3 regions of the Rhizobium beringeri genome follow, and region 1 is predicted to be linked to each of the others. Evidence: riboswitches for the same ligand, from Rfam matches in the RefSeq annotation. Region 1 holds a riboswitch; each other region holds the start of a gene.
The links. Region 1 has a riboswitch for FMN ahead of ELH03_RS13415 (6,7-dimethyl-8-ribityllumazine synthase). Riboswitches for the same ligand answer to the same signal wherever they lie in the genome.
Positions count from the first base shown of each region.

Region 2: another riboswitch for FMN. It lies ahead of ribN (riboflavin transporter RibN); the one in region 1 lies ahead of ELH03_RS13415 (6,7-dimethyl-8-ribityllumazine synthase).
Region 3: another riboswitch for FMN. It lies ahead of ribB (3,4-dihydroxy-2-butanone-4-phosphate synthase); the one in region 1 lies ahead of ELH03_RS13415 (6,7-dimethyl-8-ribityllumazine synthase).

Region 1 covers NZ_SILG01000001.1:2,643,372-2,648,726, forward strand. The annotation lists gene ELH03_RS13390 (winged helix-turn-helix domain-containing protein) at 1-88, opposite strand, end outside; gene ELH03_RS13395 (adenylate/guanylate cyclase domain-containing protein) at 162-1,280, opposite strand; gene ELH03_RS13400 (hypothetical protein) at 1,565-1,789, shown strand; gene ELH03_RS13405 (GCG_CRPN prefix-to-repeats domain-containing protein) at 1,905-2,213, opposite strand; gene ELH03_RS13410 (SRPBCC family protein) at 2,445-2,891, opposite strand; FMN riboswitch at 3,132-3,274, shown strand; gene ELH03_RS13415 (6,7-dimethyl-8-ribityllumazine synthase) at 3,353-3,787, shown strand; gene ELH03_RS13420 (SDR family oxidoreductase) at 3,854-4,624, opposite strand; gene ELH03_RS13425 (alpha/beta fold hydrolase) at 4,688-5,355, opposite strand, start outside.
Region 2 covers NZ_SILG01000001.1:1,318,533-1,323,887, reverse strand. The annotation lists gene ELH03_RS06795 (esterase-like activity of phytase family protein) at 1-1,669, opposite strand, end outside; gene ribN (riboflavin transporter RibN) at 1,766-2,674, opposite strand; FMN riboswitch at 2,759-2,913, opposite strand; gene hupB (DNA-binding protein HupB) at 3,101-3,376, opposite strand; gene lon (endopeptidase La) at 3,583-5,355, opposite strand, start outside.
Region 3 covers NZ_SILG01000001.1:2,218,702-2,224,056, forward strand. The annotation lists gene ELH03_RS11190 (sugar ABC transporter ATP-binding protein) at 1-780, shown strand, start outside; gene ELH03_RS11195 (SDR family oxidoreductase) at 803-1,591, shown strand; gene ELH03_RS11200 (hypothetical protein) at 1,625-1,816, shown strand; gene ELH03_RS11205 (glucose 1-dehydrogenase) at 1,874-2,656, shown strand; FMN riboswitch at 2,846-3,044, shown strand; gene ribB (3,4-dihydroxy-2-butanone-4-phosphate synthase) at 3,171-3,806, shown strand; gene ELH03_RS11215 (SDR family oxidoreductase) at 3,893-4,660, opposite strand; gene ELH03_RS11220 (DMT family transporter) at 4,989-5,355, shown strand, end outside.

The sequences.
Region 1 (5,355 bases):
CCTTCAGCGCGGTTGGATCGGGCACGACGCGGCTGAGGGTGCGGGGTGCGGTGACGGATTGAGCAGGCGGCGGGCGCGGATTTTTCATGCCGGAAGCCTACTATTGCAAAGATATCTTTGCAAAGCTTTCTTTGCATAAATGCAACTGCCCTGTCCGCGGCTCAATCCTCAGGCAGGGTGAAGACCGCGCAAGGGGCGGCGATGCCGCGCAAGGTGTGCTCTCCGAGCGGCATCAGGGCCGTTGCCGTATTCGCCGCCACTGCGCCCGAGATCAGCACACTTCGGCCGAGCGGCTTGCACAGCCCTTCCAGCCGGCTGACCAGATTGACGGCGGGGCCGATGGCGGTGAAATCCAGCCGGTCGGCAGCACCAATATTCCCCCACAGGATCTCGCCGAAATGCAGTGCTGCGCCGAAGGGCAGCGGCGCCAGCCCCTGCGCCTGGCGCACCTGATCGAGGTGGGCCATGCCCGCGCGGCTGGCGGCGACCGCGCGCAGCGCGGCCTCGCAGGCCTCGCGATCCCCTCGGGCAGCGTCGCTCTCGCTCGACGTAGCCGTGACCGGAAAGATCGCCAGCACGCCGTCGCCGATGAACTTCAGCACCTCGCCCCCGAAGGCATGCACGGCGCCCGCGACACGGTCGAACCAGGCGTCCAGTACGGTGATCATCACGTGAGGCTCGGTCACCTCGGAGAGCGCGGTGAAGTCGCGCAGATCGGCGCAGAGAAGGGCTGCGCGGATGGTCTCGCCGGTGCCGCGGGCAAGCGCGCCGGCCTGCACCCGGGCGGCGCTGCGCCGGCCGAGATAGGCTTCAAGCAGCGCGGCCCGCGCCTCCCGCGCCGCCAAAGCGGCGAGCGGGGCTGCAGAAAAACGCGCAACTTCGTGCAGCAGGCCAGCCTCGGCCGGGCCGAATGCGCTGCCCCCTACCCCGTTTGCAACCCCCGCCCAGCCAAGCAGCGGGCTGTCCAATGCCTGATTATCCTGCGTAGGCCCGATCCTGGCCTCCCATACCGGCCCGAGCCCGGCCAGCCACTCGCGCCCAGCCTCGCTCTGCGGAGCCGCGGCAAAGGCTAACGCCTCGATGACAGCACCGGTCTCGGCGCGCCACAGCCAGGTGCGCCGCGCTATGATCGGATGCGGCACCGAAAGGGTCAGCGCGCCGCCGGAAAGCGGCAGGCCATCGGCCAGCAGCCTGCGCCCGAGTTCGGCCAGAAACCGTTCGGGACCAGGCGAGGCGCCGGCCTCGTCAACCAGCCAGGCAAGGGGGGACGGCAGATCCATAGCTTAACATCGCACGCTCACCGGGGCAGCCGCAAGGACATCCCCGGAGTGACCGCTTGCGGTCATCCCGGGTTCGACAAGCAGATATCCTGCACGTTCATCAGGACACGCCACGGGTGTCCGTGAGGACATTCCCATCGACTCAACCTGTCACCCCAAAAGTGCGTCCACTCCCCTGTCGAAAAACCATCCACTGCGGTGGAAAACAAAAAATAAACACTTTAAACTTGCGCGACTTTGATTCCATTATAGGGCCGTTCGTCATCGTGTGATTGAGGGGTGCGATGGGCACGATATTCTGGCCAAAAGATCCGCTGGATGGGAATGACATGACGCTGCTGACGTCGATCCTTCGGCGATGGTGCGAAAGGTATCAGGTCGAGCTGACGGCGGAGGAAAGCAGCCGCAAGGCGAAAGAACTCGTCGAATGGTTCGAATTCGGCGTCAAGGATCCCGTCGAGCTCGAGGAATTGATCGACGACACGCACTGGCTCGTCAGCAGGATCTGACCCTCTCGGGCAAATCGCAAGAACGCTGGCTGTCAGCGTCGGCGAAGCTGTTTTATGAGAAAAGGCCGGGCGAAAATCGCTCCGGCCTTCGTCCATTTACATCTAAGCGAGACCTTTAGTCATCATCCCGCCAACGCCGGTCGCGATCCCAGCGCCTCTCATGGCGCCAGCGCGGGCCATCCCAATCCCGGTGACGCCGCTCCCAACCCCAGCGGGGCGGACCACCGTAGAAAGCTACCGGCGGCGGGCGTCTCCAGTTTCGCCGGCATTCACCCCAGCGCGTCAGATGCCATCCGCGACCGCAGGCGTAGTCGACCTTTGTGACGTTGCTCTGGACTTTGATTGTCCCCATCGGCATCGCCTCCGCGGTACCGATCGAGAGGCCGCCAACGAGCAAGGCAGCCGCGATAGAAAGTGCTTTCATCGAGAACTCCATTTCAATCCAGCCGCCCCTACTTTATGGCCGCTAAATTGAACTGGAGATGAACTGCGCGTTCATGTTTGGCGCTAGAGCGTGATGCCGAAAAATGTGAGCGGTTTCGGACGAAATCGTGCTCTAACTCTTTAATTTAGAACAGGATTCAGACTTTGGGTTGATCCAGTCTAAAATCATCCTGTTCTGGCAGCGCGCGATGTCGAAGGTGGAAAAGCCGGGCTACGTCCTGCCGTAAAAAGGGTCGGGACCTGGATCACGCCCGGCGGCGACTTCGGTCAGCCGCTCGAGGTAATGCGCCCAGCCTTCCGCATGGCCGGCGCATTGGTCGGCGCTGGGCAGGCCGCTATGGGTGAGCCGCAGCAGCGTTCCGCCTCCCTGCTCGATCAGGTCGATCTCGACCAAGCTCGACCCTGGCGGCACCACTTCGCTGCCGTCCCAGCCGAAGCTGTAAGCAAGGCGATGAACCGGCACCACCTCACGAAACGAGCCGCGTGCAAAGCGGGCGCCGGTGACGTTGACGAGATAGAGCCCGCCGGGCTGCGGCTCGACCTGCGCTTCTGTTCCCATCCAGCGCAGGATCTTCTCCGGATCGGTCATCAGTGCAAACACCGCAGCCGGCGGCGCCGCGATATGCGCCTCGCGGTGAACGACGAAAGATTCTGGCATCACTCTCTCCCATGGTTGTCACGGCCCCGCCCAGGCGGAGACAGCGCGTCCTGTCTTGTCGTGCTTCTGACGTGGATGTCCTCACAGAGAGCATGTAGGCGCAAGCTCCTCCTCCGCAAGAGGGATTGCCCGTCGCCATCGACAAACGAGCGAAATCGCCGCTTGCGGAGCCCTGATCCAGCTCCGGCCGCGAAAGCATTTCGACCTATTGCCAGCCAGTCGCCTTCCCCCTATTGTTCGCGCCGTTCTCAGGGCGGGGTGAAAGTCCCTACCGGCGGTATGCAATTTTGATTGCGAGCCCGCGAGCGCCTTCTCAGGAAGGGTCAGCAGATCAGGTGAGATGCCTGAGCCGACGGTCATAGTCCGGATGAAAGAGAACGTGCGTTCCTGCCGCCCTTGCGGCTGTCGGGAACGTTCGTGATCGCCTTGGGTGATGTGTCTGTTCGCCAAAGGAGATTACCGTGACACCCACCCGCTACGCCTTCGTCAAAGCCAGCTGGCACGCCGACATCGTCGACCGCGCCCTTGATGGTTTCTACCAGCTCGTTCCGCCCGAGCAGGTCGACGTGTTCGATGTTCCCGGCGCATTCGAGATGCCGCTGCTCTCCCGCGATCTTGCGGCAACCGGGCGTTACGGCGCCGTCATTGCCGCGGCCTTCGTCGTCGACGGCGGAATCTACCGCCACGAATTCGTCGCCCAGGCCGTCGTCGATGGGCTGATGCGCGCCGGCATGGATACGGGCGTACCGGTACTTTCCGTGTCGCTGACGCCGCATCAGTATCAGGAAACCGAGCACCACAAGCAGATCTACCGCGCACATTTCGTCGAGAAGGGCCGTGAAGCAGCAAAGGCGGCTCTGACGATCGGCAAAACCCGCGCCGCTCTTGCCGCGTGACAGCGGCTCGACGAGCAGAAGAACAACAGGCGATGAAGACGGCGGGCAATCCCGCCGTCGCCCACATCAGATCGACTTCACCTCGCCGCCATCCATGCGCAGCGTCGAGCCGGTCATCCAGCGGGCGCCCGGCGATACCAGGAACGCCATCAGCTCGGCGATTTCCTCCGGTTCGCCGTAGCGGGCGATGCCTGCTTGCTCGGGGAAATTGGCGGTCGCCTCTTCTACGGTCAGGCCGTGCAGCGGCGCCCAGTGCTTGAGATAGGAACGGCGCCGGCCGGTCATGACGGGACCGGGCAGTACGCTGTTGACCTGCACGCCATCGGCGATACCGCGATCGGAAAAGGCCTTGGCCAGCGCCACAATGGCGGCATTGATCGTTCCGACCGCTGCATAGGGTGCCTTCGGAAATACCGCCGAATTGCCCGACATCAGGACGACGGAGCCCTTGGTCTCTTTCAACGGCGGCCATGCCGCGATCGTCAGGCGCCGCGCGCCATGCAGCTTCAGAGCCAGTCCGCCCTCCCACTGGGCGTCGGTCATTTCGAAAAGATCGATCTGCGGCACCGCGCCGGCGATGTTAAGCAGCGCATCGATGCGGCCGAGGGCACCGAGCGCCTGATCGACCACGGCCTGCGCCGCCGCCGGCTCAGCAAGGTCGGCGCCGATGACGAGGGCCTGCGCGCCGACCGCCCTCACCGCTTGCGCGGTCTCCTCAAGGTTGGCGCGGTTGCGGGCGACCAGCACCAGCGCCGAAAAATCGCGCGCCAGGCGCAGCGCCGTTGCCTGGCCGATGCCCTGGCTGGCGCCGGTAATGATGGCTACTGAGTTCGACATGGCAGATCTCCTGTTGGCGAGAGCCACGGCCCCCCTTCCGGAGGGCCGTGGCCGGGTTTTCCGTCAGCGGGCCAGAAAATCGCGGATCGCGGCCGCGATCTCGGCGGCGTGCGTTTCCAGCGCAAAATGGCCGGTGTCGAGGAAGCGGACGACCACATTGGGATTATCGCGCTTGAAGGCTTCGGCGCCGGGCGGCAGGAAGAACGGATCGTTCTTGCCCCACACGGCCAGGAACGGCGGCTTGTGGGTGCGGAAATACTCCTGGAAGGCAGGGTAGAGCGCGACATTGCTCTTGTAGTCGCCGAAAAGATCAAGCTGCACATCCTCAACATCAGGCCGGGCCAGATAGAAATTGTCGAGCGAATAGCCATCGGGCGAAACCGTGGTCGGATCGGCGACGCCGTGGGTATATTGCCAGATCGTCGCCTCCGGCTGGAGCATCGCTTTCAGCGCATTGCGGTTCTCCTCGGAGGCGTCCTCCCAATAGGCCTGGATCGGGTTCCAGCCGTCGCTCAAGCCCTCGACATAGGCATTGCCGTTCTGTGAGATGATCGCCGTGATCCGATCGGGATGCTTCACGGCGAGGCGGAAGCCCGTCGGTGCGCCGTAGTCGAACACATAGACGGCGTAACGGTCGAAGCCGACGATTTCGGTGAAGCGGTCGATCGTCGCCGCGATCCCGTCGAAGGTGGCAGGCCGCGCCGGCAGGTCGGATTGTCCGAAGCCCGGAA
Region 2 (5,355 bases), 1.3 Mb from region 1:
TGGCGACGAGCTCCTTCGGCAGGGCGATCTCGGCCTTGATGTCACCCTTGGCATTGACGTTGTAGAGGGCGTGCGGGACGAGCCGCTCGCTGTAACCTTCCGAGGCGAGCCAGAAGGAGCCGTCGGCAGCAGCCGCAATACCTTCGATGTCGAGCTTCTGGGCCGGGGCGCCATCACGCTTGACGACGAGAGCGTCGGTGATGACGGCCGGCTTCTTGCTGGCATCGATCGTGTAGATCGTCGGCTGCGAGCCCAGAACGCTGTCGCTGACGGCGTAGAGCATGCCCGGCTTGCCCGGAACGGCGGCGAGACCCGAAAGGGCTGCAAAGCCGATCGGATTGCCATCCTTCTCGGCGGAGACGATCTGCGGATAGGCCTTTTCGCCTTCCGAGCGCTCGTAGATCATCACATGCGAGCGCGCGCCGCCATCCTTGCCGAGGTCAAGCTCGTTGGCGGTCGCAAAAAGATTGCGCTTAGGGATGGCGATCGCGCCTTCCGGCGAAATGCCGGATGGCAACAGCTGGACAAGCTCGGGATCAGCTCCGGTATCCTTATAGACGCCGACGACCGAAGCGCGCTCGGCGAGCAGGAAGAAATACTGATCGTCGCCGAACTTGGCGGCTTCAAGGCCTTCGGGCTCGACGCCCTTCGATCCCGACCGGCTTTCCGGATAGTGGCCGATATGGGCGACGGCGCGTTCGAAGGATGCGCCCGATTCGTAGAGAAGCTTGCCCGTCTTGTCGAAGATGGTGAAGCCGCGCGAGCCGCCCTGGTAGTCGCCTTCATTGGCGACGACGAGGCGGTTGTCGTCCAGCCACTTCACGGCGTCGGGCTCGCGTAGCACACCCTTGGCTTCGCCTGAGAATTTCAGGGCGCCGTCACGCTTGGTGTCGATGCCCGTGAGATCGACGCTGCCGGCGGAGAAATGCGTCTTCACTTCAGCCGTGTTGGCGTCGATGATGACGATTTCGTTGTTCTCCTGCAATGTCAGGGCAATCTCGTTCAGGCCGTTGAAGGCGACGAATTCCGGTTCCGGATCCTCAGGAGCGACGCCGGCAAGCCCGGCCAGCGCGACGTGCTTGATGGTGCCGCAATCGACGGTGCCGTTCTTGACCTGGAAGACGACGAGGTCGCCAGCCGGCATTTGCGGGATCTTGCCGTCATTGACCTTTTCGTCGCGCTCGTTTTCGATCGCGATGGTGCCGAGCGTCTTGTCCTTGTTGAGGGCGATCGAATCCGGCTGGCCGCCGAGATCGCAGCTGTTTTCGATCTTCTTGGTCGCTACGTCGACGATCGCGAGACGGCCCGAGGGCTTCGCCTTGCTTTCGGAGGTGTTGATGGCAACGAGCGCCTTGCCGGCGCTGGAGGTGACCGATGTCGGCTCGCCGTCCATCATCACCGCACCGCCGGCCTTCGGAGCCTTGGCATCGGTAATGTCGATGAAGCCGATCGCGCCGAGCGGGCTGTCGCTATAGATCAGCGTGTTGCCGTCGTCGGTCGCTGAGATGATTTCGGCGGAGCTCACCGAAAGCTTGTCCTTGTCAGCCGGCAGGTTCTGCGCAACCGGAAAGGAAGCGACGCGGTTGAAAACCGGTTCGGCCGTGGCCGGAAAGGCGACGGATGCGAGAAGCGCGGCAGCGAGCGCTGCCTTGCGCGATGAAATTGTCATGAAATCCCCCAATGTGTCGAACATTCGAAACAGGAGTTTTCTGCGGGAGCGGCATGACAGAGGCATGACAGATGCGACATTTTGTACCTGAGCGCGTCAGGCTGGTTTGCGCTCTCTGCGCATCTCGTTTCGCATGATGAAGAGCGAAGCAGACAGGATGAGAGCCGCTCCCAGCCAGAGGTAACCCGCCGGCGCGTAGCCAAAGAACAGCCAACCGGCCAGAACGTTCAACGGCAGCTTCAGATCGTCGAACGGCTGGACGTAGGCGGCATCCGCTGCGGCATAGGCAAGCGTCAGGAAATACTGCGCTGCTGCGGTCAGCAGCCCCGCCAGCAGGAACAGGGCAAGTGTTGCACCCGTCGGTACTGCAAAACCTGCCATAAGCGCCAGCCCGCCGTTTATCGGCGTCAGCAGAACGAGCAGCCAGACGGTGATCGTCTCCGGTCGTTCAATGCCAGTCAGGCTCTTGGTGATCAGCGACGAGGCGCCCCACAGCAGCGCCGAGAGCACAGGCAAGAGTGCCGCCCAGCCAAAGCCGTCCGACCATGGCTGCAGGATGATCATGGCTCCGGTGAAACCCGCTGCCGTCGCTGCCCAGCGAGCCGGGCCGACGCGTTCACCCAGGAAAAGCCGGGCGCCCAGAATGATGAAGAAGGGCGAGGTCATCACCAGTGCGATCGCCTGCCAGATCGGTACGGCGGCAAGGCCGGCGACCCAGGCCTCGACACCGAGCGCGGCAAGCGCGACGCGCACGAGGTGACGCCAGGGATAGTGCGTGCGCATCGCCGCAAGGCCGAGCCTCTTGAGGAACGGCAGCGAAAACAGGAAGGCGAAGCCATATTGCCAGAAGGCTGCCGACGCCGAGGGAAAGGCAAGCTTCATCGTCAGCCATTGGGTGACGACGTTGAGAAGCGAAAAAGCAATGCCGGCAAGCACCATCCAGAGTGCACCGACAACGGCCCGGGACGGCGAGACTGCAAGGGAAGTCTGATTCATGTCTTTCATCCAGAACAGGGACCAACATAAATCAGGACGCATGAGGCACGGACACGAGCGACATGGCGGATCCCTGCCCTTCGCACGACCGACACTCATTCTCTTCCATCCGGACTTTAACCCTCGGCTCCGGAATCGCACCGGATCTGCTGACCCCTCCCCCGCTTGGACACAAGGGAAGGCGCTCGCGGGCTCGAGCCGAAACCCTTACCGCCGGTGGGGAGTTTCACCCCGCCCTGAGAACGGAAATGTCGTAGATCAAAGCCCGCGCGGCGGCAAGAGTGCTCTCAGATCAAAAAAGTAGAGCATGATGTCGTCCGAAAACCGCTCACACTTTTCGGCATCATGCTCTGAAGCAAAAGGGGTCCGGCAAAGCCGAACCCCTCTCAAATCCTGCACAACCGGTCTCGTTTCCGGCTGACGGATAATATCAGATCAGCCGTTGACGGCGTCCTTCAGGCCCTTGCCGGGCGTGAATTTTGGCACGTTGCGAGCCGGAATGTCGACTTCAGCGCCCGTCGACGGATTACGGCCCTTCGTTGCGGCACGATGAGAAACGGTGAAGCTGCCGAAACCCGCGAGGCGGATGTCGCCCTTGTTCTTGAGTTCAGCCTGGACAACGTCGAAAACCGCGTCAACAGCGGAAGCCGCGTCGGACTTCGTCAGTCCTGCCTTTTCGGCTACTGCGGACACGAGTTCATTCTTGTTCATGTTTCCACCCCTTTCTAAATGGTATGAAACGACTCAAAAGTAAGCTAGGCGCAGAATAGGTTTCATCAGGCCCGCCGAAAACCCAAAAGCCCTGCAAATCAAGGAAAAGCAAGCGTCTACATGACGTTTTCACAAAAAAGGCTGGCGTTTCCGCCAGCCTTTTTGCGTGTTTTGGGCCAATTGGGCATAAATGTGGCAAAGGCCACTCAATGCGCTATGGTTGCGCCTGTCTCATCGAGGCCTTCGACCGATGTGATGACCGGCGTTTCCACCGTGCCGTCCCATTCAATCGGCTCCGGCCGCCGGATCAGCGCATGCTTGATCACCTCGCCCATGCGGGATACCGGGATGATCTCCATGTTGTTCTTCACGTTATCAGGAATCTCCGCCAGGTCCTTGGCGTTTTCCTCCGGAATCAGCACCTTCTTGATGCCGCCGCGAAGCGCTGCGAGCAGCTTTTCCTTGAGACCGCCGATCGGCAGCACACGGCCGCGAAGGGTGATTTCACCGGTCATGGCGACATGCCTGTCCACAGGGATGCCGGTCATGATCGAGACGATCGCTGTTGCCATGGCGACGCCGGCCGAGGGGCCATCCTTCGGCGTTGCACCTTCCGGCACGTGCACGTGGATGTCGCTCTTGTCGAAGCGCGGCGGCTCGATGCCGAAATCGACAGCGCGCGAGCGGACATAGGAGGCCGCTGCCGAGATCGATTCCTTCATGACTTCCTTCAGATTGCCGGTGACCGTCATGCGGCCCTTGCCCGGCATCATCACACCTTCGATGGTCAGCAGCTCGCCACCGACTTCCGTCCAGGCAAGACCGGTCACGACGCCGACCTGATCCTCGCCCTCTGCTTCGCCATGGCGGAAGCGCGGGACGCCCAGGTAGTCGGAGATGTTGGCCGCCGTCACATGAACGGCCTTCGTCTTGCCCTTGATGATCTCAGTGACCGCCTTGCGGGCGAGTTTCATCAGTTCGCGTTCGAAGTTGCGGACGCCGGCTTCACGGGTGTACTGCTGGCTGATCGCCATCAGGGCGTCGTCGCTGACCGAGAATTCTTCCGGCTGCAACGCATGTTCCTTGATGGCCTTCGGCAGCAGGTGCCGCTTGGCGATTTCGCGCTTTTCATCCTCGGTGTAGCCGGCGATACGGATGATCTCCATGCGGTCCATCAGGGGCGCTGGAATATTCAGCGTATTCGCCGTCGTGATGAACATCACATCCGACAGGTCGTATTCGACTTCCAGATAGTGGTCCATGAAAGTCATGTTCTGCGCCGGATCGAGCACTTCCAGCAGGGCCGAGGACGGATCGCCGCGATAGTCCTGGCCGAGCTTGTCGATCTCGTCGAGCAGGAAGAGCGGGTTGGACTTCTTCGCCTTCTTCATCGACTGGATGACCTTGCCGGGCATCGAGCCGATATAGGTGCGGCGGTGACCGCGGATTTCGGCTTCGTCACGAACGCCGCCAAGCGCCATGCGGACATACTCACGGCCGGTCGCCTTGGCGATCGACTGGGCGAGCGAGGTCTTGCCGACACCCGGAGGACCGACGAGGCAGAGGATCGGGCCCTTGATCTTGGTGGCACGGGCCTGCACGGCCAGATATTCGACGATGCGCTCCTTGACCTTGTCGAGACCGAAGTGATCGGCTTCGAGGATCTTCTCGGCATTGTTGAGGTCGGCCTTGATCTTCGACTTCTTGCCCCAGGGAATGCCGAGCAGCCAGTCCAGATAATTGCGCACGACGGTGGCTTCCGCCGACATCGGGCTCATCTGGCGCAGCTTCTTCAGCTCCGCATCGGCCTTTTCACGGGCTTCCTTGGACAGCTTGGTCTTGGAGATGCGCTCTTCCAGTTCGCTCATCTCGTCGCGGCCTTCCTCGCCGTCGCCGAGTTCCTTCTGGATCGCCTTCATCTGTTCATTCAGGTAATACTCGCGCTGGGTCTTCTCCATCTGGCGCTTGACGCGCGAGCG
Region 3 (5,355 bases), 420 kb from region 1:
GTCGAGAGCATGGTCGGACGCCCGCTTGACCGCTTGTTCCCTGCCCTGCCGGTTCCGACAGACCATCCGGTACTCCAGGTGTCCGGGCTGAGCTCGCCGGACAACTCGTTCCGTGACGTTACCTTCGATGTGCGCGCCGGGGAAATTCTCGGGATCGCCGGACTGGTTGGCGCCGGCCGCACGGAACTTGTCCGCGCCATTTCGGGCGCGGACCCAATCAGTGCAGGTTCGATCAAGCTGGAAGGCGAGGAACTCAGGCTGCGCGATCCGGCGGACGCGATCGCCAAGGGCATCGTGATGGTCCCGGAAGACCGTAAGGAGCAAGGCCTGGTTGTCGGGCACCGGATCGGCGAGAACATTATCTACGCCAATCTCGACAAGCTGGGCGGGCGTTGGATTACGCCGAGCGTCAAGCGCTCGTTTGCAGAGAAGGCAGTTGCCAAGTTCGGCGTAAAGGGCCGTGCGGAGCAATATGCCTCGGACCTGTCCGGCGGCAACCAGCAGAAGGTCGTCATCGCGAAATGGCTGATGCGCGATCCTAAGGTCGTCGTACTCGACGAACCGACGAGAGGCATCGACGTCGGCGCCCGAGCCGGCATCTACGACATCATCGTCAATCTTGCCAAACGGGGCGTGGCGGTCATCGTCGTAAGCTCGGACCTCGAGGAAGTTCTCGGAGTCTCCAATCGCATTCTCGTGCTTGCGCAAGGCAAGCAGGCGGGGATTCTCAATCGTGACCAGGCAAATGACGTTTCGGTCATGGAGCTAGCCACCATCTAAACAGACAGAGAAAGGAAGAGCGGTGTCCGACATCACTCTGAACGCCCCAAAGCTTTTCGATCTCAGCGGCCAGGTTGCCATCGTTACCGGAGCCGGCAGTGGCATTGGTCAGCGCATTGCCATCGGCCTTGCGCAATGCGGCGCCGACGTGGCGCTGCTCGACCGCCGAACCGACGACGGACTGGTCAAGACAGCTGAACATATTCGCGCCGCCGGCCGCCGCTCGATCCAGATCGCGGCGGATGTCACGAGCAAGTCTTCCCTTGGAGAGGCAATAGCACGTACTGAGGCAGACCTCGGCCCATTGACACTTGCAGTCAACGCGGCGGGCATCGCTAACGCGAACGCAGCGGAAGAAATGGAGGAGGATCAATATCAGACGTTGATGGATATCAACCTGAAAGGCGTCTTTCTTTCCTGCCAGGCAGAGGCTCGCGCCATGCTGAAGAATGGACGCGGCTCCATCGTCAACATCGCTTCCATGTCGGGTGTGATCGTAAACCGCGGGCTGAGCCAAGCGCACTATAACGCCTCCAAGGCCGGCGTGATCCATATGTCGAAGTCCATGGCGATGGAATGGGTCGACCGCGGCATTCGCGTCAACACCATCTCCCCCGGATACACGGCAACGCCCATGAACACCCGTCCGGAGATGGTCCACCAGACCAAGCTCTTCGAAGAGCAGACGCCGATGCAGCGCATGGCAGCGGTGGACGAGATGGTAGGCCCGGCGGTGTTCCTGCTGTCGAATGCGGCAAGTTTCGTGACCGGCGTCGATCTTCTCGTCGACGGCGGTTTCTGCTGCTGGTGATGCGATGAGAAAGCTCATTGCCGCCGCTGGAAAGTGACCGGTCTCGCTTCCTCCCTGGCTGAGATCGAGGCGCTGAAGGGACTAACGGGCATGACGGCGTGCGATATCGTCGTCTGCCCGCCCTTCACGCCGATCGAACGGGCTGTCGAACGGGCGGCGGGCTCGGACGTCGTCATCGGCGCTAAAGACTGCTTGAATTCGCGACAACCGGTTGAGATCCAATAATGATCGCATGGTAGGTCGCACCCAGATTTGCTGTTTATCGACGGACAAGGAAAGAGCATGAAACGCTTTGAGCAGAAGACTGTCGTCATTACTGGGGGTAGCCGCGGCATCGGCGCCGCCATCGCAAAACGTTTTGCGCGCGAGGGCGCCAATCTCGTCGTCTCGGCCAATGAGGACCTGGTCCATAGCGTTGCCGAACAGATCCGGGCCGAAGGCGGCAAGGCGATCTCATTCGTGGGCGATGTCACCGACAAGGCAAGCGTCATTGCACTCTATGATGCCGCCGAGAAAGAATTCGGCGCGGTCGACGTCTCGATCCAGAATGCCGGCGTCATCACCATCGCCCGGGTCGAGGACTTGACCGAAAACGAGTGGGACAAAGTCATGGCCGTCAACACCAAGGGCGTCTTCCTCTGCGCCCAGGAGGCGATATCAAGAATGCGCAAGCACAAGCGCGGCGGCCGCATCATCAACACCGCCTCCGGCCAAGCCCGCGACGGCTTCATCTTCACGCCGCATTATGCCGCCTCGAAAATGGGCGTCGTCGGCATCACCCAGAGCCTGGCCAAGGAAGTCGCAACCGAGAAAATCACCGTCAACGCCTTCTGCCCCGGCATCATCGAGACCGACATGTGGGCCTATAACGACCAGGCCTGGGGCAAGCTGCTCGGCAACTACGCCCCCGGCGAGCTGATGAAGGAATGGGTCGAGGGCATCCCGATGAAACGGGCCGGCTCCGGCGAAGACGTCGCCGGCCTGGTCACCTTCCTCGCCAGCGATGACGCCGCCTATATCACCGGCCAGACGATCAATGTCGACGGCGGCCTGATCATGTCCTGATGCAGGTCGCCCAACAGTGCGCAGTGGTTTTGGGCGACCTGCATGGAAGGATCAAACCACCAACCAAGCGCGGAAGGCGACCCGGTCGTCGCCTCCGTGTGAACAGTGTGTCCATCGGCGTTAGGGCAGCTTTGCATTTTTGCCCGGTCGACTGACCTTGCCATCCGCCTGTTTTTGATCCTATCTTTGAAATGTTCTCAGGGCGGGGTGTAATTCCCCACCGGCGGTATCAGGAGCAATCCTGGAGCCCGCGAGCGCTTCCGGCACTACAGCGCCGCGCGTCTTTCAGACGCGCAAAAGACGCTGTAGCACTTTGAATTGCTGGAAGGTCAGCAGATCCGGTGAGATGCCGGAGCCGACGGTATAGTCCGGATGGAAGAGGACAACACGGGCAGTCGCACTCCATCCTGGAGTCGGCTGACGTTTGTTCGCCCAAGGGCAGAAGGCTCGCTCACGGATTGAGCCGAGCAGACCATGTCAGCCCGCTGACATAACCCTTGAAAGGCCAGACAGCATGACTATCGCAACAATTGAAGATGCCATAACAGCCATTGCCAGCGGCAAGATGGTCGTCGTCGTCGACGACCAGAACCGGGAAAATGAAGGCGATATCGTGGTCGCGGCCGATGCCGTCACTCCGGAGACAATCGCTTTCATGATGACCCACGCCCGCGGTCTCGTTTGCATCGCCATGGAAGGCGAGCGTCTCGATGCGCTCGATATTCCGCTGATGGTACCCAACAACACGGAATCGCACAAAACTGCCTTCACGGTCTCGGTCGATTATCTCAAGGGCACGACGACGGGCATTTCTGCGGCGGACCGTGCCGCCACCGTCCGCGCCCTCGTCGACGATCGCGCAAAGCCTGACGAATTCGCCCGCCCCGGCCACATCTTTCCGCTCCGCGCCAACCCCCGCGGCGTGCTTGGCCGCCCCGGCCACACCGAAGCCGCCGTCGATCTCGCCCGCCTCGCCGGAAGGATCCCCGCCGGCGTCATCTGCGAAGTCGCCAACGACGACGGAACCATGTCCCGCCTGCCCGAACTCACGCTCTTCGCCGAACGCCACAACCTCCCCCTCGTCACCATCGAGGATCTGGTCGCCTACCTCGACCGCCAGGCCGAAAGAGACATACGCGAAGTCGCCTGATCGATGCTTTTGTTGCGGCGGCATAGCCCGCCGCAACAAAGAGCGTACCACAGTGATGACCCTGACGGCGCCTTCCCTTGCCCGCCCTATGTCCGGCTGATCGAAACCCCACCATCCGCCAGCATCGCCGTGCCGGTCACGAAGCTCGACATGTCGGAGGCGAGGAAAAGCGCCGCATTGGCGATCTCTTCGGGTTGCGCCATGCGTTTTAGCGCATGCAATCCCTCGACGAAGGCGAGCACTTCCGGCGTGGCATCAGGCGCGTTGGTGATGCTGGCGGGTGTGTCGGTGCCGCCGGGAAGCAGTGCGTTGACGCGGATCTTCTGCGCTCCGAGTTCAGCGGCGAGTACCTGCACGAAGCCGATCAGCCCCGCCTTGCTCGCCGCATAGGCGGCCATGCCAGGCATGCCGACGGTGTGGCCGACGAAAGTCGAGGTGAAGATCAGCGATCCGCCGCCTTTTCCCATCGCCGCCGACTGGTGCTTGGCGCCGAGGAAGGCGGCGGTGAGATTGGTCTCGATCGTCTCGCGCCAGCCCTCCACCGACAGCCCGGCGACCGGCCCCATCTCACCGAGGATGCCGGCATTGTTGAAGGCGATGTCGAGCCGGCCGAAACGCGAGACTGCCGTCTCGACGAGCCTTGCCTGCAGCGCCTCGTCCCTGACATCGCCTGATATGGCGACGGCCTGACCACCCTCCGCCTCAATTTCCGCGATGACCGCATCGAGCGCGTCCTGTCGCCGGCCGGTGACCACAAGCTTGGCGCCTTGCCGCGCAAAGAGTTTCGCCGCCGCGCGGCCGATGCCGGAGCTTGCGCCGGTGATGATTGCGATCTTGTCGTTGAGAAGTGTCATTTCGGTCTCTCCTGGGTTGTTGCGAGATCTGAGATGCTCAAACATCAGGCGATGCGGCCACCCGTTTCCCGCGCATGAAGAGAAAAACGCCTATGGCCGAACCGGCAGCGCGACGGCGCGTCCTCATCGACGCCTTGATTGCGGCATCGGAAATATCGGAATTCACTTTATAAAACGGGGATTTGTCGGGACTTCCACCCACACGCCTGCGTTGACATCAGCGCCATTGTGCACCGCATCATCGATTTATGGCTGGTGTGACATTCATCCGATTCCCTTCATGCATCTTCGCGACTAAAAGGGGCGCACAGGTAACGGGAATCTCTTCATGCCGCGGTCACGCAATACTGAGGGCGCCATCTATATGAGCATGGCGATGGCCGGCTTTTCTGCAAGCGACGCTCTATCCAAATCGGTGATCGCCTATATGAACGCCGGCGAGATCATGTTCCTGCGCGGCCTCTTCACCAGCCTGCTTGTCTATCTGATCGCCTGGAAAATGGGCGCGCTGCGTTCCTGGCGCATCATGCTGCAGCCGATGATCATCTTCAGGATCATCTGCGAAACACTCTCCGCCGTCACCTATATTACCGCGCTCGGCATGATGCCGATCGCCAATGCTTCGGCGATCCTGCAGTCGCTGCCGCTGGTCGTTACCTTCGGGGCTGCGCTGTTCTTCGGCGAGCCGGTCGGCT